Regions from separate parts of the Paenibacillus sp. FSL P2-0121 genome, predicted to be linked through region 1. Evidence: a T-box and tRNA genes for the amino acid it is inferred to sense, from the RefSeq annotation. Region 1 holds a T-box; the other holds one or more tRNA genes.
The links. The T-box of region 1 lies ahead of MKY54_RS24825 (valine--tRNA ligase). A T-box ahead of a tRNA ligase gene usually reads a tRNA of that ligase, here a tRNA-Val.

Region 1 (12,506 bases):
CAAGAGGAGTATACAGTCGCCTATTCTCCTGTGAATGATGACAGGGTAGAAGCTACTGCGGAGCTACAAGAACAGGAAAATGATGCGCTTTATGAAAATTCTCAGTGGACCTTCGGTGAGGATGCCTCACAGGTTGCTGTAGAAGAACATGAGCATGCCGAAGCGAATGAACAGGAAACAGAAGAATCATTAGTCTCAAGTGGAGTCGCTCATACGTCCCCTGTAGTCAATTTCTCATCCGGTCAGGAGAAGGACAAGGGAGCTAAAGCACGGACACATAGTCTGGATTCCCAAGTTGAGGATGCTAAAGCGGGTTTATCCGATTACTGGTTTAAAGCCGAGGCCCAGAACAAAGAGGTTGAGGTGTCTCAGCTGAATCAAGCAAGCTATGTGAGCGAAGAGAACCAACAGTCGGCAGAGGAATATTTTACTCCTAGAGAGACCGCTGTTCCAGCCGTTAGTGCAGATGCAATTCAGGATATCCCTGTGTTCGCTTCTGAAAATGAGGCTAATAATGCGCTTCCTAAGCAAGAAGAGAATACTGCGCCGATTAATGAGAATGCGAACGAAGTTTTTGTTTCACAAGAGAGTGTGGCTTCTCATGAGGAGAAACAAGATCTTAAGATCGCCTTGGGCAGTAAAAAAGAAGCAGAAATTCCGGAAAAAGAACATCTCACCTTCTCCTCTTTACTAAGCTCCAGTCGTGTCCGTAAAGAGCAGGAAGCTCTGCAGTCGGAAGGAAACACATCTGCAGCAGTGGACGTTCCAGAGGTTGGCAATAATACGGAATGGAAGAGCAGATTCATTGCCAGTGCGGATGGAGCTAACATGTTCCGCAAAGTTCGGCTGTGTATTGTGCAGCGTGAAGAAACACTGGATACCATAGCAGAGAAGTATCAGCTAAGTGCGCGGGAGCTGGTAATGTATAATCGCTTATCCGGGCAGAGTGTAGAGGAAGGTCAAGTGTTGTACATCCCGTAATCGAATCGTGATGCGTACACACATGAATAGGTGAATCCCGATCAGGTATTAGGATCGGGATTTTTGCTGTTTCATTGTTGGAAGGGATGCTTCAGAAGAAATAAGTCGAAATTCAGCCTAAAGTCCCGCTGCAAAGGCGTATCCAGGTTGACTAGGGGGGGCTCAAAATGTATTATGGAGTAAGCAATATCTAAGTAAAGACTGGGAACGGGAAGAGTAGGCGGTCAGCCCTTCAGAGAGCGGAATTGCAAGTGCTGTGACATTCCGTAGGAAACAGCCCCCGAAGTCGCCCCGGAGTCGCCCTTCTGAGCTTATCTTCATATTTGTGAAGGATAAGTTAGGTTGTGGCCGGTAGCAGCCGTTATCTGTACGAGTGTCGCGCTAAGCTTCTGAATCCGTAGGGTAAGAAGTGTAGTTTTATTTTTCATTGGCGCGAAACAAAGGTGGTACCGCGAAAGAATGACCTTTCGTCCTTTGAGACGAGGGGTCTTTTTGTTTTTTTCAGAGACCTGTGAGCTCTATACAGCAACTTTATTAACAACTATAAGCAACTACAAGTAAACTAGTGGAGGTATCAGAGAATGGCTGACCAAAACCATCTAACAGCGGCAGATGCTGCTGCTACGAATGAATCTAAAAACGAGATGCCAACAACGTATGATCCGAAGGCAGCAGAACAGAAATGGTATTCCTACTGGACAGAGGGCGGATATTTCCGCGCAGGCCAGCGTCCGGATGCTAAAGCCTATAGTATTGTGATCCCGCCGCCAAACGTAACGGGAATGCTGCACATCGGGCATGCGCTCGATTTCACATTACAGGATATCCTGATTCGTACTAAACGGATGCAGGGCTTCGATACGCTTTGGTTGCCAGGTACGGACCACGCAGGTATTGCAACACAAACGAAGGTAGAGCAGAAGCTGCGCGAGCAGGGGATTTCTAGACATGACCTCGGACGTGAGAAGTTCCTGGAGCAGGTGTGGGATTGGAAAGACAAATACGCGAACACCATTCATGAGCAGTGGGCAAAAATGGGACTTTCCCTTGACTACTCCCGCGAGCGTTTTACCCTCGATGAGGGTTTGTCGAAGGGAGTTCGCGAGGTATTTGTTAAGCTTTATAATAAAGGCTTGATCTATCGCGGTAAACGTATCATCAACTGGGACCCGGCGGCTCGTACGGCGTTGTCGGATATCGAGGTTGAATATAAGGAAGTTAACGGTCATCTGTACCACCTGCGTTACCCCCTTAAAGATGGCAGCGGACATATCACTGTAGCGACCACACGTCCGGAGACGATGCTGGGTGATACGGCAGTTGCTGTTCATCCTGAGGATGATCGTTATAAAGATCTGATTGGTAAAACCCTGATCCTGCCGATTATCGGCCGGGAGATTCCAATTATCGCTGACGAGTATGTAGATAAAGAGTTTGGTAGCGGTGCGGTTAAGATCACGCCAGCTCATGATCCAAATGACTTCGAGGTAGGTCAACGGCACAATTTGCCGCAGATCAACGTAATGGATGAGAGCGGTACGATGAACGAAGAAGCAGGACCTTACCAAGGTCAAGACCGGAGTGAATGCCGTAAGGCCATCACGGCGGATCTGAAGGAGCAAGGCGTTCTGATCTCTATTGAAGATCATGTGCATCAAGTTGGACACAGTGAACGTTCAGGAGCGGTTGTTGAGCCGTACCTGTCCACACAATGGTTCGTGAAGATGCAGCCGCTCGCCGAAGCTGCCATCAATGCACAGAAGGATGGTAATGGGGTTAACTTTGTACCTGAACGGTTCGAGAGAACCTACCTGAACTGGATTGAAAACGTACGCGACTGGTGTATTTCCCGTCAGCTTTGGTGGGGGCATCGTATTCCGGCTTGGTATTCTGAATCTACCGGTGAGCTGGTTGTGGCGAATGACGAGGAAGAAGCGCGCCGGATCAGCGGCTTAACCGACCTGAAACAGGACGAGGATGTTCTGGATACTTGGTTTAGCTCCAACCTCTGGCCGTTTGCAACCCTAGGCTGGCCGAATGAAGACAGTGCAGATTTCAAACGTTACTATCCGAACGATGTGCTCGTAACGGGCTACGATATTATTTATTTCTGGGTAGCGCGGATGATCTTCTCGGCACTGGAATTCACCGGAGAGAAACCATTCTCGGACGTATTGATGCATGGTTTGGTACGGGATGCTGAAGGACAAAAAATGTCCAAATCACTCGGCAACGGTGTAGATCCGCTTGAGGTTATCGAGAAGTATGGCGCAGATGCTATGCGTTATATGATTTCTACCGGCAGCACAGCGGGTCAGGATTTACGCTTCCGCTGGGAAAAGGTAGAGCAGGCGCGTAATTTCGCTAATAAGATCTGGAATGCGTCACGCTTCGCCCTCATGAATCTTGAAGGAGTTAGCTTCGAGAATATTGACATTACTGGGGAGCTAACTACGGCTGACCGTTGGATTTTACACCGTCTGAACGAAACTTCTCGTGAAATTACGCGTCTAATTGACTCGTACGAGTTCGGCGAGACCGGCCGCCAGCTGTACAACTTCATTTGGGACGATTTGTGTGACTGGTATATTGAGTTCGCGAAGCTGTCGCTTTACGGAACGGATGCCGCAGCCAAAGCGAAGACACAGTCCGTACTTGCTTATGTACTCGACCGCACGATGCGCTTGATCCATCCGTTTATGCCGTTTATTTCGGAGGAAATCTGGCAGCATCTGCCGCATGAAGGAGAGACAATCACTTTGGCTGCTTGGCCTGAGTATGATGCTGCTCTGGAGAACCCGCAAGCGGTAGCGGAAATGAACCTGCTGATGGATGTAATCCGGGCAGTTCGTAATATCCGTGCTGAAGTAAATGTACCGATGAGCAAAAAGGTTGATTTGATTATTAAAGCGAGCAATGAGGAAACACTGAGCATCATTACTCGTAACGACAACTACATCGGACGTTTCTGCAATACCTCTTCTTTCGAAGCTGGCCTGAATCCGGAAACGCCAGACAAGGTAATGTCCGCTGTAGTAACGGGAGCGGAACTGCTTCTGCCTTTGTCGGGGCTGATTGATATTGAACAAGAAATCGCTCGTCTGGAAAAAGAAGTGCAGACGCTGAACAGCGAAGTAGAACGCGTAGAGAAAAAGTTGAGCAATCAGGGCTTCGTGGCCAAAGCTCCCGCAAAAGTTATCGAAGAGGAGCAGGCGAAGCAGGCAGATTATTCTGCCAAACGTGAGAAAGTACTTGCCCGCATAGCAGAGCTGAGAGGATAAGAGACATGGATGACCTAAATCGGGGCGGGAGCACCGCCCCTCTTGCGACATATACCGAAGCGGTTAACTGGATCAAGGGCCTGATTCCTTTTGGAATCCGGCCAGGTTTAGACAGAATTGAGATGTTGATGGACAAGCTGGGAAACCCGCACCGTCGGCTGAAATTTATTCATGTGGCGGGTACCAACGGCAAAGGCTCCACCTGTGCTTTTTTGACAAGCGCACTTTTGCAAAGCGGCTATTCTGTCGGCACCTTCACGTCTCCGTATATTACGAAGTTCACGAACAGGTTCCAATATAATAATACGGACATTCCTGAAGAAACTCTTCTTGAGCTAGTGAATACCCTTCGTCCTTTGGTAGATGAGATTGCAGAAACGGAATTTGGCTCACCAACGATGTTTGAGGTAACTACAGCTGTGGCCATTCTATTTTTTGCGGGTGTTTCTTGTCCGGATGTTGTCGTATGGGAGACTGGGCTTGGGGGAAGGCTGGATGTAACGAACATCGTTACTCCGATCGTGTCGGTGATTACAAATGTCGGCCATGACCATATGGATATTCTGGGAGATACGCTTGAGAAGGTTGCAATGGAGAAAGCCGGGATTATCAAACCCGGTGTACCTGTTGTTAGCTGCGTAAATCAACCGGAAGTCGTGGCTGTACTCAAGGAGAAAGCGGCGGCTTGCCGCTCTACTCTTTATCTTGCCGGAGAAGATTTTAGCTATGAAGCTACTGGAATCCATGCGGATGTGCAGACCTTTAACTTTAAGGGTCCCTTCCGTTCGCTTGAACTTGGGATTGTGATGAAAGGCGAACACCAGATTAGCAATGCGGCAGGAGCCATGATGGTTCTTGAAGTTTTGCGCCAGTATATGGCGTTCATGCTAGAGGATGAAGATGTTCTGGAAGGATTGCGTCATGCATTTTGGGCTGGAAGGCTGGAAGAGGTAAGTAAATCTCCGAGGATCGTACTGGATGGAGCACATAATCCGGAAGGCGCGGAGAGCCTTGCCAAAAGCCTGCCACAGCTCTATAAATACGGTAAATTAAATTTACTTATGGGAATGATGGCAAATAAGCATCATGAATCCTACTTTAAGCATATACTGCCTATAGTGGATACGCTCATCCTGACCGAACCGGATTTCCAGAACAAAATGGACGCGGAGCATCTGCAGGTTATCGCAGAAAGTCTGCGGGATAAATATGCCAAGGTAAACTTGGTAATCATAGTAGAACATAATTGGGGAAAAGCGCTGCAACAACTGAAGTCGATTACAGCGGAGGATGACCTTGCCGTCGTATCTGGTACGCTGTATTTGATTTCTGACGTGCGCGGTACACTTTTGCAGCAACCCGATACTGAAAAAGGCTGGTGACGACTGTTGGATACTACTGAACGTGTGCATTTTATAGGGATCGGCGGCTACGGTATGAGCGCGATTGCCCGAGTAATGCTAGAAATGGGATATACGGTTACGGGCTCCGATGTGGCTGCCCAAGAATTGACGGATAAATTGATTGCTAAAGGTGCCAAGATTTATATTGGGCATACAGCAGAACAAGTAAAAGGTGCGGATCTCGTCGTGTACTCTACGGCTTTGTCCAGCGATAATGTGGAATGGGTGGAAGCAGAGCGTCTTAAGATTCCAATTCTGCACCGCTCACAAATGTTAGCCCGTTTATTGAACGAACGTAAAGGGGTAGCCGTTGCCGGAGCGCATGGTAAAACAACTACATCCTCTATGATCGCACTTGTAATGGAAGAGTGTGAAGTTGATCCTACGTATATTATCGGCGGAGAGATTATGAACGTCGGTACGAATGCAAAGGCAGGACAAGGCGATTATGTAGTGGCGGAAGCGGATGAGAGTGATGGCTCTTTCTTGCACTATCACCCTTGGCTTGGAATTGTCACGAATGTGGAAGCAGATCACTTGGAGAATTACGGCGGAGATTTTAACCGTCTCAAGGCTGCTTATGTACAGTTTATGAACCAGACCCGTGAAGACGGCACTGCGATTGTGTGTGCAGATGACGAGAATGTGATTTCTTTATTGCCTGAAGTGTCAGGTAAGGTGATTACTTACGGCATCAAGTCGAAGACTGCAGATTATATTGCCACAGACATCGTTCTTGGCGACCGTCAGGTTTCATATACGATGAACCATAATGGCGTAGTATTGGGACAAATTGAACTATCCGTGCCAGGCCAGTACAATCTGTATAATTCAATGGCTGCGGTTATCGCTTGTTTGAAGTCAGGAATCTCTTTTGAAAAAATCGCTGAAGCGATCGTGAAATTCCATGGTGCGAAGCGCCGTTTTCAAGTGCTCGGAGAAGTCGATGACATTCTGGTCATCGATGATTATGCGCATCACCCAACTGAAATTCAGGCGACAATCAGTGCTGCTAAGGCAACGGGGAAACGGATTATTGCCGTATTCCAACCTCAGCGGTATACACGTACGTTCTTCCTGCTAGATGCTTTCAGCCGCGCCTTTAGCGAAGCAGATGAGGTGATCATCACCGACATCTACTCTCCGGCAGGTGAGAAGCAGATTGAGGGGGTTACATCTGCGAAGCTGGTTGAGCTTATTGTGCAGAACAGTAACGCTGGTGCAAGACATCTGCCAACCAAAGAAGATGTGCTTGCTGATCTGAAACCTCGTATTGCCCCAGGTGACCTAGTGATTACGATGGGTGCAGGCGATATCTGGAAGGTTGGATACGCATTGGCGGACGGCTTGAAGAAGCGTTAATACAAACACAGGCCTACACGAGAATATTCATATTCTCTTGACCATAGCACTTCCCCCCGAGCTCCGTGCAGGGGGAAGTGCTTTTTTGTATACTTAAGCGGTGTATGTACATTCTAAAAAATGAAATAAATAGGGTATTTGCTGAACCAGCCATTGAGTGCTATAGTGCTGTCAGTAGAGGATCAATTTTTCCGTGTAGGTGGTGACTCATGGACTCCCAGCTTGATATCAAAACGTTAGTGTATTTATTTATTTTTGGAAATCTATTTATATTGCTGCTGATAACCAATTACCGGAGGAGCGCTCCTAAAGACAGGGCATCCACCTTATTCATACGCTCAAAGGCGGTGCAGCTGCTCTTCTGGTGTTCATTATTATTATGGGGTCATATCCCCCGCGCTTTATCCATTCCACTTAGCAACGCTTTGATTCTTTTAGGCTGCTGTCTGGAGATTATTGCTTTATTGCTGATGATGGGAATCCTTGGTCAGCGGATAAAGTTGTATTACATAACGCTTTCCATACTTAGTTCGATTACTTTTAGTATTGTTGCGATCTTCTTTCATCATTCCAGCTGGCGCATAGCCTGTACCTCACTATGGTCGATACTGTTTATTGTCTATCCAGCTTACCACCTCACGGTGAACCCCAAAGGCACCCCTCTTCAGAAGATACTCGGAATATTGTTTTACGCTTTTGCAGGGATTATGCTGCTCCGCGCGATTGTTGCATTGATCTGGGAGCCAGAGATGAACGTGTTCACAACTAATCTTTCGCAGTATTTATATTACCTGGGGATGTATTTATTGTTGATTGTGGGAGCCGCAGGCTTTATTCTACTTTCTAACGAGCATTCCTTTGTAAAACTGAAACGAATCGCTAGCTACGATGATTTGACTGGAATCCTAAACCGTGGAGCATTTCTTGAGGAAGCTGAGGTACGGCTTGAGAAGGCAGTTGCTGAGCAAGAGTACTTCTCGTTTATGCTGCTGGATTTGGATCATTTCAAAGAAATCAATGATACATACGGCCATGATACCGGCGATGTTGTTCTGGAAGAATTCGCATTGACGATTAAGGACAACCTCGAAAACAGCGATTTATTTGGCAGGCTTGGCGGCGAGGAATTTGCAGTTATCCTTTGCGGGCTGGATGAAGCTAGCTGTGACCGGAAAGCTGAAGTGTTACGAAAGGCAGTAATGAAGACGCCTACACAAAAACTTTTACAAGGCTATACAGTTAGTATAGGTGTAATTACAATCATACCGGATCAGGAGATCTGGATAAATAAGCTGTACAAGCTGAGCGATAAAGCGTTATACCAAGCCAAACAAGAAGGAAGAAACCGAGTGGTCAGATACAATTATATTTATTGAGCATGGAGAATACAGGGGGTGAAATTCACTAACATGCATCTGGATCTCAAGACACTGCTGGTCTGCCTCTTTATGTGGCAATCCTTTACGGTATTGCTTATTGTCGTCTATCGTTTGCGTTACGCGCAGGAACGGACTTCTACCTTGTTTGTCACGGCAAAATATTTGCAGCTGGCAGCTTTAATTCTCCTTTTGCTGAATGATTTCACAGACTCACGACTTCCCATTCCAATCAGTATGCTGCTTGCTTTAGCTGGAGGTACGCTGGAAAGCTTAGCGCTTCTGATGCTTCTCAGAGTTTTTGGGAGTAGGATTGAACGATATTATACGATCCTGTTCGGAGTATCCATTGTCATCGTAGTGCTACTGCATATAATTATGCCAGATGAGCGGTTGGTTATGGCTGCAACTTGTCTATTTGGGATTATGATCATAGCGTTGCCAGCTTATATATTAGCTGTGAAGATTAGAGAGACCTCTCTCCAGCGAACCATAGGATTGTTGTACTTTGTTGTAATTTTAGCGCTGGTTAGCAAGGGACTTGAACCGTTTTATTCGATGTTAGGATGGAATGCACAGACCTCTCACTGGCTGCAGATATTTTTTTATCTGGGGATTTATTTGCTTATGTTCTTAGGAACTGCAGGAATCATGCTGCTTTATAGGGAGGATTCCTTTACAGAATTGGAACGGGTGGCCACTTATGATGTGTTGACAGGTATTTTGAATCGCAGATCCTTTGTACAGCGCGCCCGGCCTTTAATAGCTGCCTCAGCGATGAAGAAGCTGCCGTATTCTTTTTTACTGCTGGATGTGGATCACTTTAAACGCATAAACGATACCTACGGCCACAATACCGGCGACCACGTTCTAAAAGATCTGGCTCATAAAATAAAACAGCAGCTTGGCAATGGTGATCTGTTCGGAAGATTCGGTGGTGAGGAGTTCACTGTGCTGCTGCATAGAGCTGATGAACAAAACAGTGATATGATTGCAGAGCGGATGCGCACAGCCGTTACAGGGGCGGTCATTCATGGTGTACCCTTGCATTACACGATAAGTGTTGGCATCATCACGGTGGATTCAGGTGAACGATACGCATTGAACACTCTTTATAAACTTAGTGACACTGCATTGTATCAGGCTAAGAAAAAGGGCCGGAACTGTGTAGTTAGAAGCTACGACAACTAAAGTGTCTTCCTTTCGACATTAAGCGAGGGAGATGCTTTTTTTGTATGCAAAGAGTCGTAGTACATATTACCTAACGATTACGAATTCTATCCATAGAGCAATTCATGATTATGTATGGCGTAAAAAAAGGGGTTTTAGTCTATATTTTAGAAAATGTGGCGTTTTATAAGGGTAAATCGTGATAGAATTTTGGAAACTCAGAAAAAAACTTAAAAAATTTTAGACTTCTCCTATAAATCGACAAAACTTTTAATTGAAATGAGTTACTATTGAACTGCATCTAAAGTTTCAGTTAGTAGATGGGGGTTTTTATTACAAAATACAAGGAGCCAGAGTCATGCGAGAAAGAATGCTGTTCCTATCAGCCCAGAATCAAAGCGCAGAGGATCTAGAAGGAGAAATGAGAACAGGGAGTATTCTCGAGATTTTGCTTGGGAAATTTGATATAGATTTGCTGACGTACGGCAGTGCCAACCAAACCGTGTCTATAAATGAGCGGACGGCACTTACGGTTCATAACATTAATGAAGATTATACGACCTGGAGGCCAATGCTGCGCCCCTTACATAAACTGCGGAATTTCTCAAATTTAAGTCATATAGATAAAGATATGAAGAACACTATTTTAGAGCTTTGCCGTTCGAATAATTACAAGCATGTATTTATATCGCATGTCCTATTGGGTAAATGCATTGATATGGTGCGGAACTTGCTTCCAGAAGCCAGTGTGATCACAGATACCTATAGTTTTGCAAACGGAAGCGGAGGATCTGCCGGAGAGGCAGGAAAGTTAAGCAGGAAGAATCCATATAATAAACTCAATGCCGCTTGGGATCGTAGGAATAAACGGCGATTAATGAATAAAACGGGTCTACTTTTAGCAACCTCGGAATGGGATGCACTAGCGTTCAAATCTCTATCATTTGCGGATGCCCGTAAGGTTCATGTTGTCCCCCATTTCATTAAGATGAATGAGTATGAGACTTTTGCAGAGCCTGTAACTAAAGAAAATTCAATTGTGCTGCACTGGAATATGAATATGAGACTGGGAATAGATGCAGCCCGAGTATTCTTTAAAAAAACCTATCCCATGATTAAGGAGCAAGTGCCCGATATCAAAAGTTATATTATCAGCTCAGAGGTTCACCCGGAGGTCATGACTTTGATTAAGGAAGATGAATCGGTCATAGTCACTGGATCAGTAAATTCCTCTAATGAATACATACGACGTTCTAAAGCTGTTCTGGTGCCCATCCTTGAAGGCTGCGAAGTTTCTAGAAATATACTAGAATCCTGGGCGCTTAAAACCCCGGTGGTTACTAGCTCTATCATGTGTGAGAAGCTGAATTGTGAGCATAACCGAAATATTTTGCTGGCTAATACCTCGGTTGAGGTGGTTGGAAGTGTACTGAATTTACTGAAAAATCCTGAGCTTGGTGCTATTATTGCGGATCGTGCGCATGAGACTTTGTTGAAGAATTACGAAATGAATCATGTTAAGAGTAAGATTCTTAGTCTTGTATAGAGGGTTGTCAGACATGATGCTTGCCGCTCTGGACAACAAATAACCCGCGAGGACCATTAAAAGTCCTACGCGGGTTATTTGTTGACAGGATTTTAGAGTAAGTTGCGGCGCAGTTCTTCTGGTGATTTCGGAGACAACATCCCAAGTGGAATATCGAATACAGTACGCGCTCCGCTTTGACCTTCTTGACTCATACGCTGAGCAGCTCTGGCATAAGCCACAAGCACACTAGCTGTAAATTCAGGATTGCTCTCCAGCTTCAGGCCAAATTCAACAATTTGTTTCGTGCCTTCTCCTGTTACCCCACTGCGAATAACAAACCCGCCGTGCGGAATACCGCTATGCTGAGCTGCCAGTTCTTCTTCAGTGATGAAAGTAACTGTAGTATCATAATCTGCAAAATAGTTCGGCATATTCACGATTTCTTCGCGAATGCGCTCTTGATCTGCACCTGTCTCAGCTACTACAAAACACTCTCTAAGATGTTTTTCACGAGTAGTGAGTTCTGGTGTTTCACCCGCACGGATGGCCTCGATAACCTCTTGTACTGGAACAGTATACTGTACGCCACCTTTAACGCCTTCTACTCTGCGAATGGCATCAGAGTGACCTTGGCTGACGCCTTTACCCCAGAAAGTATATTCTTTACCTTGTGGAAGAATAGCTTCAGCTAGCAGACGGTTCATGGAGAACAGGCCTGGATCCCAGCCCGTAGAAATTACGCTGAGTGTTCCGCCTTGTTTAGCTGCGGCATCAACGGTCGCAAAGAACTCAGGGATTTTGGCATGAGTGTCAAAGCTGTCCACGGTATTAAACATCCGGGCAATAGCTGGTGTCTGTTCTGGCAGATCGGTAGCCGATCCTCCGCACAGAATCATAACATCTACTTTTCCCTTATATTGTTCGACGGCAGAGATATGCTCGAATTTCACACCGGTTTCACTGGCTTCCAGTTGTCCAGGCTCTCTGCGCGTAAAGATCGCAACCAGCTCGATATCTTCACTTTGGTTAATGGCCTTACGTACACCTTTTCCTAAATTACCGTAGCCCACAATTGCTGCTTGAATTTTTTGTTTCAGAAAAAGCCCTCCTAAACTGTAATGAACTAAAATCCTATTTCTAGCTTAACTAGTATAGTGCACACTTTTAGCTCTTTTTATATAGTATATAAAAGTTACATGTAATGTAAACTGAATCCGTATAACTTTCATTATTCATTTGGCTATAAAAATAGCATATCTCTCTATTGTCTATCATATATTTCCATATAGATTAGATGAGGTGAGGTGTTACTGTTGAATAACGGAAGAATGACATTCCGATTTGACGTGAATAAGGACGAGCCTAAGCCAAAACCGCAGGTAGTGGAGCGCTGGTCCAGTGGCGG
Region 2 (12,506 bases), 2.7 Mb from region 1:
GATTTTTTATAGTGCGGACATGACCTTTCAGCCGGATCTACTGATTAGCCTTGTGCGGGAGCGCGGGATCCGGATCATCCTGCATGACTGCCAACTAGGTGGAACAGGCGTTGTTCACACCACGCTGGAAGAGCTGATGTCTCTGCCTAAAGATGTTCGCGAGCGGATCAAGCTCATGCATTATAGCGATGAACAACCAGATTTCGTCGGACTTACAGGAGAGATGGAATTTTTAGAGCAGCATGTGAACTATAAACTCTGATCTTTACAAAAAAAAGCCGTACATAAACGTCTGTAGACGTATGTACGGCTTTTCGTGTTGAACTATGAAAATGTCGGCAAATTATCCAGATTGTTAGTTGGATCTCCATCCGCATCTCCGCGAATATAAGTTTCTCCATCCTTACCTTTAAAAGCGTTCACTCCGGCAATATTTCCGGCCTGTACTTCTTGCAGGGCTTGGTCATACGCCAGCACACGTCCTGTAGAGGTCTGGAAGCTTGTTAAATCGCCATCCCCATTTTTTTGAACAGCTACGAAAGATTCACGTTCGTTATTTGGCACTTTAGCTCGCCCCTTGCACTTGGATTTGCCATCATTCGGCACATCCTAGCTTGCGTAGAGCGTCCAATAATTATGTGCACCAATCTTTAAAGCATTTTTTGCATCCGTACATGTAATATACCTGCATCATAGAATGGCTCTGTAGAAATAACTTCATAGCCGAGTTTCTTATAGAAATTCTCTGCCTGACACTGAGCATCTAGAATTGAAGCTTCCAGTCCAAGCTCCCGAGCAAGCTCTTCCATCGCCAGTAACAAGACACGTCCGTATCCTTTGACCCGATATTCTTTCAATACGGCGATGCGCTGCATTTTAGCCGTACCTGCTTTGTAATAGATCAATCTACCCGTTGCTACAGGTATCCCTTCATCTATAATCAGAATATGGTGCGCATTCGGACTGATGGCATCATATTCGTCAATTTCTTCCTCGGCCGGTACCTTTTGTTCCTCAACAAATACTTTAGTGCGGATATCCAGCCCCATCTGAAGCTGTTCCTCTGTAGTTACCCGTAAGATTTCTGCCGCCATGTTAGTTGCAAACTCCTCTCTCTATATAGCCAACGATAGTTGTCTATTATATAAAATAATGACAAGAAAGAAAAGCCTACACATGGAATCCTTAACCTCTCAGTAGACTAATCCACAGAATATACTTCTTCAGGGATTGAACGGTTATATACGTCTTGCATCACAGGTGACAACGGAGGATACTGACTTTTAGATTTGCCATCCAGATTGGTCATCTCATTGATTTCGATAACTTTTGCGGGTTTCACCGTAGAGCACCCCACTACACCCAGCAGTAACACTAGGCAAACGCCGACTTCCCATTTCACAATTTTAGACATAAAAAAGCTCCTTTCATCGCAGCTGCAGTTATACTCACTACAGCTTTGACGATTCAGGAGCTTTATAAACAATAGGAGCTATTCATTCCAGTTGCCCTCTTAGAGATTGACGTTTCCAACCAAATGGACTAGATACATCATCCCAACCAAAAAGCCTGCTAAAACAAAATAAGCTGTTCCATATTTCCAGCGTGTACTGGCTGGCACATCGTAATACTTATCATTATCGTGCACGGTACAGCTGATGTCACATTGCATCTTTAAATGAAGACCATTCTCTAACGTTACTTGCTCCAGCTGCGAAATTCTTACCTTTTCAATAATACATTGCTGTGGCAGTGTAGCTTTGCCATAATAATTCAGCTGGTCCCATCTGACCACAACATACTGCTGTCTCTCTAGATCACTGTAGGTAGTAAAAGGTAAATCCCGGCGATGCTCAGCTCCTGGAATCATGTAACCCGCCTCTCGCAAGGGCTCCACGGGAATTAAGAACCCCTTAGTCACAGACTGCGGGCGGTTGTTGTTACGTCTTTTCACATATTTATTATACAGATCGTAAGCAAACATTGCCCAGATGATAAAGAACAAAATCGAACGCAAGTAAACGATTATAGCTAAGCCACCCACCAGACCCACAAGCCACAGCCAGCGCGTAACTGCGGTAGCAATACGTCCACCGTCTAGCGGATGGATTGGCAGCAGATTAATCAAATTAAGTAATAAGCCTATATAAGCCAGGGAATAAAGAAGCGGACTATCCATATAGTATCCCGCTCCAAAAACAGCAGTAGCCCCAATAGTACCCAGAATCGGTCCGCCAAAAGCAACATACGCTTCTGTCTTCGCATCCAGCGGATGTTTTTTCATAGTAATTAACGCGCCTAAAAAAGGAATAAATAACGGAGCGCTGACGGGTAACCCGATCCGCTTAGCGGCTATGACATGTCCCAATTCATGAACAAGCAAAAGCAGGACGATACCTATAGCAAACCCCCACGGATAAATCAAAGCATATGCCCCTATCGAAACCATCATGGAAATTAACGGCCCGGCAATTTTACCTATTTTCAGCAGAGACAAAATCGCCTTTCCTTTTAACAGGAGCATGGCGGCTCCGCCCCCCAACCATTTCAGCGGAGTAGAAGTATTCTTTTTCTGCTCATTTTGCATTTGCGGCAAGATCACAAGCTCCTTTATCTTTCAATTTTAAGAAACTACTGTACAGTTCCATCTATCTTATCATAGAAGCATTAAGGATATTTCTACAGTGAGCCCTTTGGAAAGTATACGACGCAACTTTTAGAAACGTTTCAGCGTCAAACCAACTATCTTGGATAAATTTTACTGCCAGATAAAGAAAGGGTTGGTTCATATGCTCTCTTTTCACTCCAAAGCTTGGTTATCCGTCTTAATGCTCTCAACACTTTTACTCCCTGCCACCATGTCAGCAAGCTCTTCATTAACTGTATCGGAGTCCTCTGCGCTCGCCCAAGCTTCCTCTGCTAATACTTCGCAAGTATACTACCAATTTGGCGTTCCTGGTGGAAACATAGGCGGACCTGCGCTGCTCAAAAATGGTGTAATCTACGTAGATGTTCGGGGGATCGCTGGGCAAGCTGGCTTAAAAATGGAATGGGATAAATCCGGCAAACGTGCTCTATTCAAAGGCTGGACTAAAAATTTTGCTGTTCGAATCGGGAGTCAAACAGGCGTGCTTGACGGGAAAGCGGTAGATCTAGGAGGAATACCTTTTAAATCCAAAGAAGATGGGATATATGTGCCGGCCCGTTTTATCGTTAAGGCTTTCGAAGGCAGCCATCTCCGTCTGGACTCCACAACGAACACACTTTTAGCAGATGATCTGAAGACCTACAATGTTTTCACAGAATCCTTTGGAGGGCGTACCTATACGCTGGTCAAAGCTAATGGTGATTTATATGTCTCACAAGGCAAGGATACGGTGATAAAACTCACTTCACTCCAAACAAACTTTGACTGGGCAGGAATGAAGATCGAGAAAACGGCGGGGGGTCTGCTAGTCATTAAGATTATTGATTCCTATGGAGAGCCTCATATTAATACACGCGAAATCACACTCATATTCAAAAATGGTGCATTACTACGCAAGGCCACATTCGCTTACCAGTTCAGAGGAGATGCGGATTTCAAACCTTATGATGGCAACCTCATCTTGCATGATGGTAATACCTTACGTTTCATCCAAGACGGCACAGGCAATGTAATAGATACTCTTGATCTTGTAAAGCTGGGTGGCGAGGAAGATGCTTACTATGTAGAAAGCATTGATAAAGAAATCATACTGCTTCGTGGAAATCAGAATGGATTGCTAACCTTAATCGACCGCCAAACAGGCGAGCGAACCCTTTTGTATAAGGAGCTACTCACAGCAAAGGATCAGGAATATGCGGAAAATAACGATGTTCCTTTTAAAGGAGATACTTTGAAATTCGTAAAACGGAGCGGTGACAAATTGTATTTTATAAATGACTCCCCGCTTACTGGCAAAAAAGAAGTTATCTACTCCATTGAAGCTCATTCCAATAACTCCAAGAATAATACTGATTAGAAAGTACAGCACAAGCATGTGTATAGATTAAAGAACTAATCGAATCCTCCTCAGTGATTATCCCTGAAAATTAACCTTCCTACATATAGGCAAACGCCGTGAACGTTGTAGGCAAAGGACCATAGACTGTTATCAGGATTGAAACATTCGAGGAGGATATCCATGGAATCAAATACAAATTTTCATCAACAGGTCGCTTGGAATTGCATGAATAAATATGTAGGTATAGTAACGACTGATGGTCAATCCTTTGACGGCTTCATCGCTCACGTGGATCAGAACTATATCACCCTAGCGGTTCCCAGCAATGAAATGGTCGATCGTATGAACGGAATGCCTGCCGAGCAGTCGAACTATAGACAATTCGGGTTCCAGCCCGGCTTTTACCCAAGACGCCGCTTCTATCCACGCCGTATCCCTTTTTTCGGAATAAGCAGTCTATTTCTACTCCCGTTTTTTATCTGACTCGGTGCAGGGGGATGAAGGGTCATCCCCTTTCTAGCTATTTAACTACTTAATCGGAGAAAATTAAGATATAATACCACTCTACATCTATATTGATTATAAAAAAGAATTGCCATCCTACTCTATCGTATGGTATTATAAATTTCGTCGCAGGACGGTAGCTCAGCGGGAGAGCACTATCTTGACAGGGTAGGGGTCATGGGTTCGAACCCCATCCGTCCTATACTGAAAAAGCCTTATATAATAAGGCTTTTTCTTTTGTTTAGGGATGTTTATGTTTTGAGTGAATTACGAATTGGTGCCATTATGGTGCCCTGTAGTAGACTAAAGCAAAAGTGGTGCCATAATCGGCACCACTTTTTTTTATCCCTGTAACCATTTAAGAAATACATCTTTTGAGACTTTTATCATCTTTCCGACCCTCACGATATGAAATTGACCCGAGTTTAATAGTTCATATGTTTGACGCTCACCTATACCAAGTATTTGTTGTATTTCCTTCGCTGTAAGTACAGAGGGATAATCAGAAGTAGTCTTATACATTTGTTCAATCACCCTTCTCTTCCTCCTTCTCGAAAGACAAAAACTCAAATATCCTATATTTTTCAAGAGCCGCTTCAACGGCAGCTTGCGTCCGTTCTCTATCTATCTCAGGCAATAAAATCTGTTGCACTGGGCAATCCCCCTTTGTTAAGAATCCCCCGACCGAAGTCGGGGAGTATACCATCTTAGAACGGCAGATCGTCTTTATTCACAGGAATTATTTGACCATCTGTATCTTTTAGTTCCTGTTGTTCTTCCTGTTCTTCCTGATCGTCTTCTCTTTCTTCGTTCTCGTCTTCCTCTTCAGTCACCTCTTCTATCGTCATCTGACCGGAGTCAACATTAACCGATCCATCATTATCAATCGTTCCGCGAATACCTTGATGCGTATGTGTTGGAGTATAATCATCCAGATCAGCTTGCGAGCTGCTGAAGCTTACGAATGCTAGCCAGTATTTTTAATGTTTCGCAGGATGGATACCTGCTGGTCTGTGATATTGCCCTCGATCGTTAACGTGATTACGTCCTCTTTATTACCAAATTTGATATCCTTGATCTTTGTAGTTACGTTGGCTTTCATTTATAATTGCTCCTCTCAAATTTGGGTTTTATGAAAAAATAACCACCGCAGCTAATGCGATTATTGAAGCAACACATATTGCTGCCATGTCATGCTACCGAATTTATTTCTGTCCATTTCGGCGATTTACCCTATGAATGAAACTAAGAGAATAAAAGCAAAGATGATCTTAACCATATTGACGTCAGTTCCTCCCTAAATCCGTGCTATATTAATTAAGAGGTGAATTTTATGAACGGCAAGAAAGTTATCACTATTCTTTTATCCATCTCTTTACTAGGTGTGATTGCTTACTTCGGAATAGCTTATGGATTACTATGGTATATCTTTAATGGGTAAGAAATGAAGATTATCCAACCCCTTTATAAGTTCAGTACAGCCAAACTATCTCTTATATCCTCCTTGTGGGAGAGAGTCTTTTTTTTGAAATTTGTTATACTTAAATAAAAACTTTTAATGAGGTGCTATCTTGCAATATTTTTTTTTAATACCGTTGGTATTTGTTTTGGCGATTCCCTTGGTTTTACTGTTAAAAGGTGATTATGGAACCAAAAACAAGGTTTCAGATAAAACTACTAGCATAGAGAAAAAAAATTAGACAGAATAATAGAATTACTTGAAAAGGATAAGGATGCATAAGCATTTTTATCTTTTTTTCATGTCGCAATATGTATCTACTACGTTATAACCTTTGTGAGAGGAGGGCTATTAACCCTCTCTGTCCCTGTATCTTCGTACTGAGAGTATCCGATTTTGAATCTGTTATGAGCCGATTTCAAGCGAGAGGAACTGATAAAATAACTCAACTCACTGGGACACTCCCAGCGTATTACGCCATCTTTGATATCTTGATATACAAAGGTAAGGATACGGAGTTTGTACATCTGGAGTCCCGGACCAAATCTGGCATGCTTCGAAGCCCAGTATTTACAGAGTTTATCGTATAAGCACCTAATAGACTCTTCAGGCATTAGCTTGACAGGTTATTTTATGTTTGTTCTGAATCTAAATCGCTACGGGACAAACGTGGCAACTCATAATTTCTAACAACACCTAGCCTCTAAAATTGGTCCCTTTTTTTATTAAAGAATTGGTAAAGGCGGGAGTAGACTCAATTGGTGTACTGGGATCAACTGGAAACTATGCGTATCTTAGTAGAGGGGAGCGTTTGCGTGTCCTTGAGCTTGCTGTTAGTTCTGCTGAAGGGATTCCCGTGATGACAAGCATAAGTGCGATTCGAACTTTAGAAGGACTTCAATTAGCGGAAGATGCACAACAAGCTGGGGCAAGTGCAGTACTCTTGGCTCCTATCTCCTATCAGGCACTAACAGATGAAGAGGTGTTTTTTCTATACGAACAGGTGACAAGTTCACTCTCCATTCCACTTTGTGTTTATGATAATCCCGGCACTTCACATTTCCATTTCAGTGATGAGCTGCACAGCAGAATTGCTGTAGAAAAACTCAGAGCTGTTATTCCACTCCATGTTACGTTTGGAATAAGCGGGAATCCATCCGCATATCCAGGCTTGAGTGCAGGTTGTGACTTATGGTACTCAGTGCTAGGTGGTTTATTTCCGAGGTTATGTCTAGATATCACAAGAATGACTCAAAGTGGCCATTTAGAAGAAGCACAACACCTTTCAACATTACTAGAACCGATCTGGAAGTTATTCAATAGCTACGGTAGCCTTCGAGTGAGTTCAGCAGCTGCTGAAATAATCGGCTTAATTAAAAGTCCTAGTCTTCCTTGCCTTTACAACCATTAAACAAATCCGTTAGGAATCACCTGAATATCATTCTAAAGGAATTAAAGTTTACTGTATAACCTTAATATAATTCATTTGGAAGTATATATGCTGCTCTATAACACTGGTAAGGATCGTTAGTTTTCATCAATACAACAAATCCCCCTCCTACCACTTAAGGTTGTTGGGGGATTTGTTATAGACATGCTTATGCCAAAATCACGCTTAAAATATTACAACATTGTCAATTGTCAACTATTTTGCGTTCATTAACAATGAAGTGGGTATTTTATGAATATAATCATCTTATGCAAGGGGGCTATAATATGAATCTCACACTGATTTTTCACGCAATTGAAACAGAATTACAACTACAAATACATTTAGTCAGTGGAGAGACATATGTTGGTTTTTGTCAGGAGAGCGACTCTTCAGGTTACTTCACAATAAGAACTAAGAGTGGTTTATTTTCTTTTCCTTCTTGGGCGATCAAACGGATTAAAGAAGTGTGATATCGTAGGTTATTGAATGCATGCTCTAAATTCAAATCACTTCCAAACAAAATGAGATCCAGCAAGTTTAATAGATCCGGTGCATCCCCTCTACAATCCCACCATAATCTATAAGATGGCCTATTGGATCTGGTTCCAAACGAAACCAATCCAAGTATGAGTATCCATAGAGTTGCTGGATTCCCCACAATAAAGTATGTCTCTCTGTATTGAAAATCTTTATTGTTCATCAGTACAAAAACTCCTTGTTCTCCGAACTATCTATTTCTTCGCAACCAATCGTTTTTCTGCTTTAAAGTCCATCTTAATAACTTTATTGTTGTTCATGTAATTATCCCACGAATCATACTTCCAATTAGGTGAAAAGTTATGACTAATCACATCGATGTAAATACGACACTAAGTAAACACTTCCCGCTTCTGGCACATCTTTATTGTAAAGACACTTCTTGCATTGTAGCTGTGGCTCTTGAAGAAAAACGTGGACAAAATTGAGATTAACTCCTGACTGTCCTTGGTGAAGGGGAAGTATCCGATCTTTTTACAACTCCATAACAACTATCCTCCTAATTCTATAATAACTTGGTGTTAAGATGTATAAAGATTCATCATCTTAGATCCCAATGGAGGTAATCCGATTGAACAAGAAAAAGCGGTCCGCTACATTAGTTGTTATCCTGTTTTCAGCTGGTGTGCTTGCAGCCAGTGCGCTGCTCGTCCCCAGCCTGATGAATTCCGTAGTTTTCGCCAAGAACAGTTCGTCAATTCAGGGCAGTAACCGGCTGGCTTTGAGTGAAAGCACGATACCCGTGCTGAAGGTGGAGGCGCCGGCGCCAGTATCCACCATACAACAAGACCTGTATCAACAGATGACAGCAGCGCAAATCCAGCAAATCTATGACTTTATAGACAAGGCAGAAGATCCCCATACTTCAGGTCGGGAAGAAACCGAATCCGAAATCAACCGCAGACAAGTGTTGGACGATAAGTATGTGTATGACGGCCTCCGCCCCAAGCAGCAGCTGCCGTTAAAGGCTGGACAAGCAGATTTGTATCTAGATTTAGAAACCAATACGTACACCTACCCGGAGAGGAGTATGAGTGATGAGGAACTGTTACAGCTGATTGACTGGTACTACCGGCTGAATTACTTCGTGTCCAAACGAAATCCGACTGTGCCTCAGCTTCAGTCTCAAAAAATCAGCCAGGTTGAAGCTGAGGCACTGGCCTCTGACAGTGTGCGCAAGCTGTTCGATGCCGACGTATCCAAGCTAAAAACATCGGGAATGCTGATTGAGCTGGGACTAACCAAACGTCCAACCTGGACAGTTCATTTTGCTCCTTACAAGAATCTTACCCTGCTCGGATCAGGCGAGGTATTCTGGGAATATGATGTGTTGATTAATGCAACAACCGGTGCCGTAGAGGATACGACAGCCATTAATTTGGCACTGAAGAGAACTCCCATCGACGACGACGCAGCCGGCACCATCCAGAAGGATGCCAGTTGGATTCATAAAGCCGTGCAGGTCATCACGGACAAGCAGGGAGAAACAAGAACCATTATCAAAGCTTATCTAACCGATACCGAATTTAACAACAAACGCGGGATGGTGGATGTTAAACTGTTGCTGGAAGATGGAAGTAGCTATACCGCGGAGTTCCGCTATCCTGATCAGACCCTTCGCTGCCTAATCTATGAAGCATCTGACAAATCCAATTAAGCGGAAACGTTACAGAAATACAGCAGTTCGGGGCACCACCGCCACACTGACTTTTTCAAGACCAGTTATTAATGTAATTGTGAGTATTGCGCGATCACCAGATGGTTCTGGTTCAGGTTGATCTGCCTTCTGAGGGGTAGCTGATGCTTCTTTTGAAACTTAACTTTCCATTATTATTCAATGTAGTAACTACATAAAAATTGGTCTTACCGTTAGAAACAGATATATCTAAAAACCTATCTTATTCCCAAGAAGCACAGTAGATGAAATATACAACATTAAAGGTTCTGTCTCTAAGAGCAGTATCTGTCGACATGGTGCAGAGGTTACAATTATAGATGAGATCGGATATCCATATGAGTATGGTGTCTGTAAAACAACCTTTCTGTGATGCTTTAAAGTAATTAATATTTATAACTGTCAAACCATTTCATGTGTAGGTATGACCATGTTCGAAGGTTCCACCATTTGTAAAATCTAGTGGCCCAAGCATTTCCTACTGTGCATCAAATCTCAGTCGAATGAATAGTACTCAGCAGCCTGAATCTTGTAAATATTAACATTTGATTATAAAATCAAACAAAGGCGGTGTTAACAATGAGATTAGTACTGTTCATGTTGGCTGGAGTAGGCGCGATTTTCTATCTCTCATTAGGAATCATCATTGTAAAGGTAATCCTTACAAGAAAATTACCAAATAATAATTACACTCCATTTGACTACATCACGGCCCAATCTCCTGTTGAGTTTCACGATGAGAAAAAAGAGATAGAAGAAAATGCAGACCATGGTGATGATAAGGACAAAAACATCATTTCATTATCAAAACGACGACCTTCTCTTCCCTGATGCGCAATAGGCTGCTACTTCTTCATAGCCTTTGGGAGAGGATTGCTGTAACCTCCTCTATCCCTTAATGTCATGTATCTTCGTACTACGTTTCACTCAATCATTTTTTGTTAAACTAAATTTAGATTTTGTTAATTTGTTTAGAGAGGAATTAATGATTTGAAAATATCTATCCAAACATTCTTAATCACCATGTCTTTGGTATTTGGAATTATCATCGTACAAAAAAGCCTTCAATTAATTTTTTCATCTTCGGTACTTATTAGATCACTAAATGTTGTAATGATTATTATTCTTTCTGGCTGTATTGGCGCTTTTATAAGAACATTACTTCTGCCAAAAGAGAAATAGGCTGCATTACCGCTAGATAGCCTCTATACTTCGCAATATGCGTCTACTTCGTCATGACCTTTGGAGGGACACTCCTACTCCTTTAATGTTCTGTATCATCGTACTGTGACATAAAAAAACTCTTACGTTATAATAATGTTGAATTAAATATTGAAGGGACTGAACTATGCGCAGATATCGATATCTTAACCCCAAAACAAATAGATAATGGAGGTAATATATTGATTACAGAAATACAAACCAAAAGACTAATATTAAGAAAAATGAAATTATCTGACTCTGCTAGTTTGTTTAACGTTTGGTCTGATCCTGAGGTTACAAAGTTTATGAATATCAATAGTTTCACTGAGGAAAGCCAAGCAGTAGAAATGATTAAAATTCTTAATAACCTGTCTTTGGAAAGCAAAGCTATTCGTTATTCCATAATTGAGTTAGAATCAAATCGCATAATTGGTTCCTGCGGTTATAATTCTATAGATTCTTCAAACGCTAAAGCAGAGATCGGATACGATATTAGTAAAGATTATTGGGGCAAGGGATATGCTCCTGAGGCCATTCAATCTCTGATGGATTATGCGTTCAACACTTTAAATTTCAACAGGATAGAAGCAAAAGTCGAACCCGAAAACAATAATTCCATCAGAGTTTTGCAAAAGTTAAACTATACATTCGAAGGAACAATGAGAAAGTGCGAAAAGTCCAAAGGAAAGTTTATTGATTTAAGCATTTTCTCAAAATTAGTAACAGAGTAACTTTTAATGGGTGGGCCTACATTTTTATGGTGTAGGCTTTTTATTTACTTCACGTTGCTCAACTCAACTAAATGAATAGTTTGCGGCTACTTCGTCATAGCCTTTGGGAGAAGAGGGATACTCCTACTCGTCTAATGAACTGTATCTTCGTACTGTGTATTAAGTAGAGCAACTGTTGTCACATCCTCCAAACGATGTACACATTCTTCCAGTTTGTACTCACAAAACATAATACGGTAAATGATTTAATCAATAGCAACCTTTTAGTTTATGTCGTAGCTGCTGCTATTCTTGAGGCATTACATAATCTATATGACTTTTTATGTGGCCATCTAGAGCGGTAATCTACTACTACCAAAGCTTTCCCAGGCACACATCATGGCGCAATAATGGATAGATTTACTCTATTGGTCCCTATTAATCATCTATTTTTTATATGGAGCACTTAATTGACCATCTATTGATTACATTGTATAATACAGGTATATTATGTAAAATAAAGGCAGGTGAGGCCGTTGGATGGAAATATCGATTTAGATTTAGATATAAATCTTCTAGATCTTGATCCAGCCGTAAAAGTTCTTAAAATGATATATTCTTTTGAAAGCTGGCCCAATCTTCTAAAACTAGCAGATACCTTTTTCAACCGAATAACTCAAATTTATAATAATTACACACACAATAATGAACTGGAACTAAAACACCAACGACCTTTAATTTATTATTATGGATACAGCTTGCTTATGTTGGGACTAGCCCACAAAGAAATCGAAAATTATGATAAAGCTCGAACTTACATTAAAGCTTACAGTGATTTGAGTTGGTTCAAGGGATTAGATGCTGAAGGATTAAATGAGGTAGCCTATTATAAGTACATATCAGAGCCAAATCTCTTAGAAGTAGAAGTGCTTTCCGGAAATATTCAATTCATAGATCGTTATGTTTCTTTCCTTTTATCCAACACTAAAGAAGTTCTACC

Region 2: it encodes a tRNA-Val, which carries the amino acid that the T-box ahead of MKY54_RS24825 (valine--tRNA ligase) is inferred to sense. The anticodon was not compared.

Annotation. Positions count from the first base shown of each region.
Region 1 is NZ_CP150245.1:5,598,638-5,611,143, reverse strand. It holds gene MKY54_RS24830 (LysM peptidoglycan-binding domain-containing protein) at 1-981, shown strand, start outside; T-box leader at 1,176-1,459, shown strand; gene MKY54_RS24825 (valine--tRNA ligase) at 1,563-4,262, shown strand; gene MKY54_RS24820 (folylpolyglutamate synthase/dihydrofolate synthase family protein) at 4,268-5,644, shown strand; gene murC (UDP-N-acetylmuramate--L-alanine ligase) at 5,651-7,027, shown strand; gene MKY54_RS24810 (GGDEF domain-containing protein) at 7,237-8,403, shown strand; gene MKY54_RS24805 (GGDEF domain-containing protein) at 8,422-9,594, shown strand; gene MKY54_RS24800 (glycosyltransferase) at 9,932-11,119, shown strand; gene MKY54_RS24795 (diaminopimelate dehydrogenase) at 11,212-12,198, opposite strand; gene MKY54_RS24790 (SPOR domain-containing protein) at 12,415-12,506, shown strand, end outside.
Region 2 is NZ_CP150245.1:2,856,297-2,868,802, reverse strand. It holds gene MKY54_RS12590 (MBL fold metallo-hydrolase) at 1-262, shown strand, start outside; gene MKY54_RS12585 (DUF3892 domain-containing protein) at 325-564, opposite strand; gene MKY54_RS12580 (GNAT family N-acetyltransferase) at 651-1,094, opposite strand; gene MKY54_RS12575 (hypothetical protein) at 1,202-1,414, opposite strand; gene MKY54_RS12570 (site-2 protease family protein) at 1,514-2,587, opposite strand; gene MKY54_RS12565 (copper amine oxidase N-terminal domain-containing protein) at 2,859-4,004, shown strand; gene MKY54_RS12560 (hypothetical protein) at 4,167-4,469, shown strand; tRNA gene MKY54_RS12555 (tRNA-Val) at 4,621-4,692, shown strand; gene MKY54_RS12550 (helix-turn-helix domain-containing protein) at 4,833-5,012, opposite strand; gene MKY54_RS12545 (hypothetical protein) at 5,017-5,142, opposite strand; gene MKY54_RS12540 (hypothetical protein) at 5,198-5,338, opposite strand; gene MKY54_RS12535 (hypothetical protein) at 5,458-5,592, opposite strand; partial or broken gene MKY54_RS12530 (dihydrodipicolinate synthase family protein) at 6,674-7,419, shown strand; gene MKY54_RS12525 (hypothetical protein) at 7,666-7,851, shown strand; gene MKY54_RS12520 (hypothetical protein) at 8,490-9,575, shown strand; gene MKY54_RS12515 (DUF3951 domain-containing protein) at 10,173-10,424, shown strand; gene MKY54_RS12510 (GNAT family protein) at 10,997-11,527, shown strand; gene MKY54_RS12505 (hypothetical protein) at 12,043-12,506, shown strand, end outside.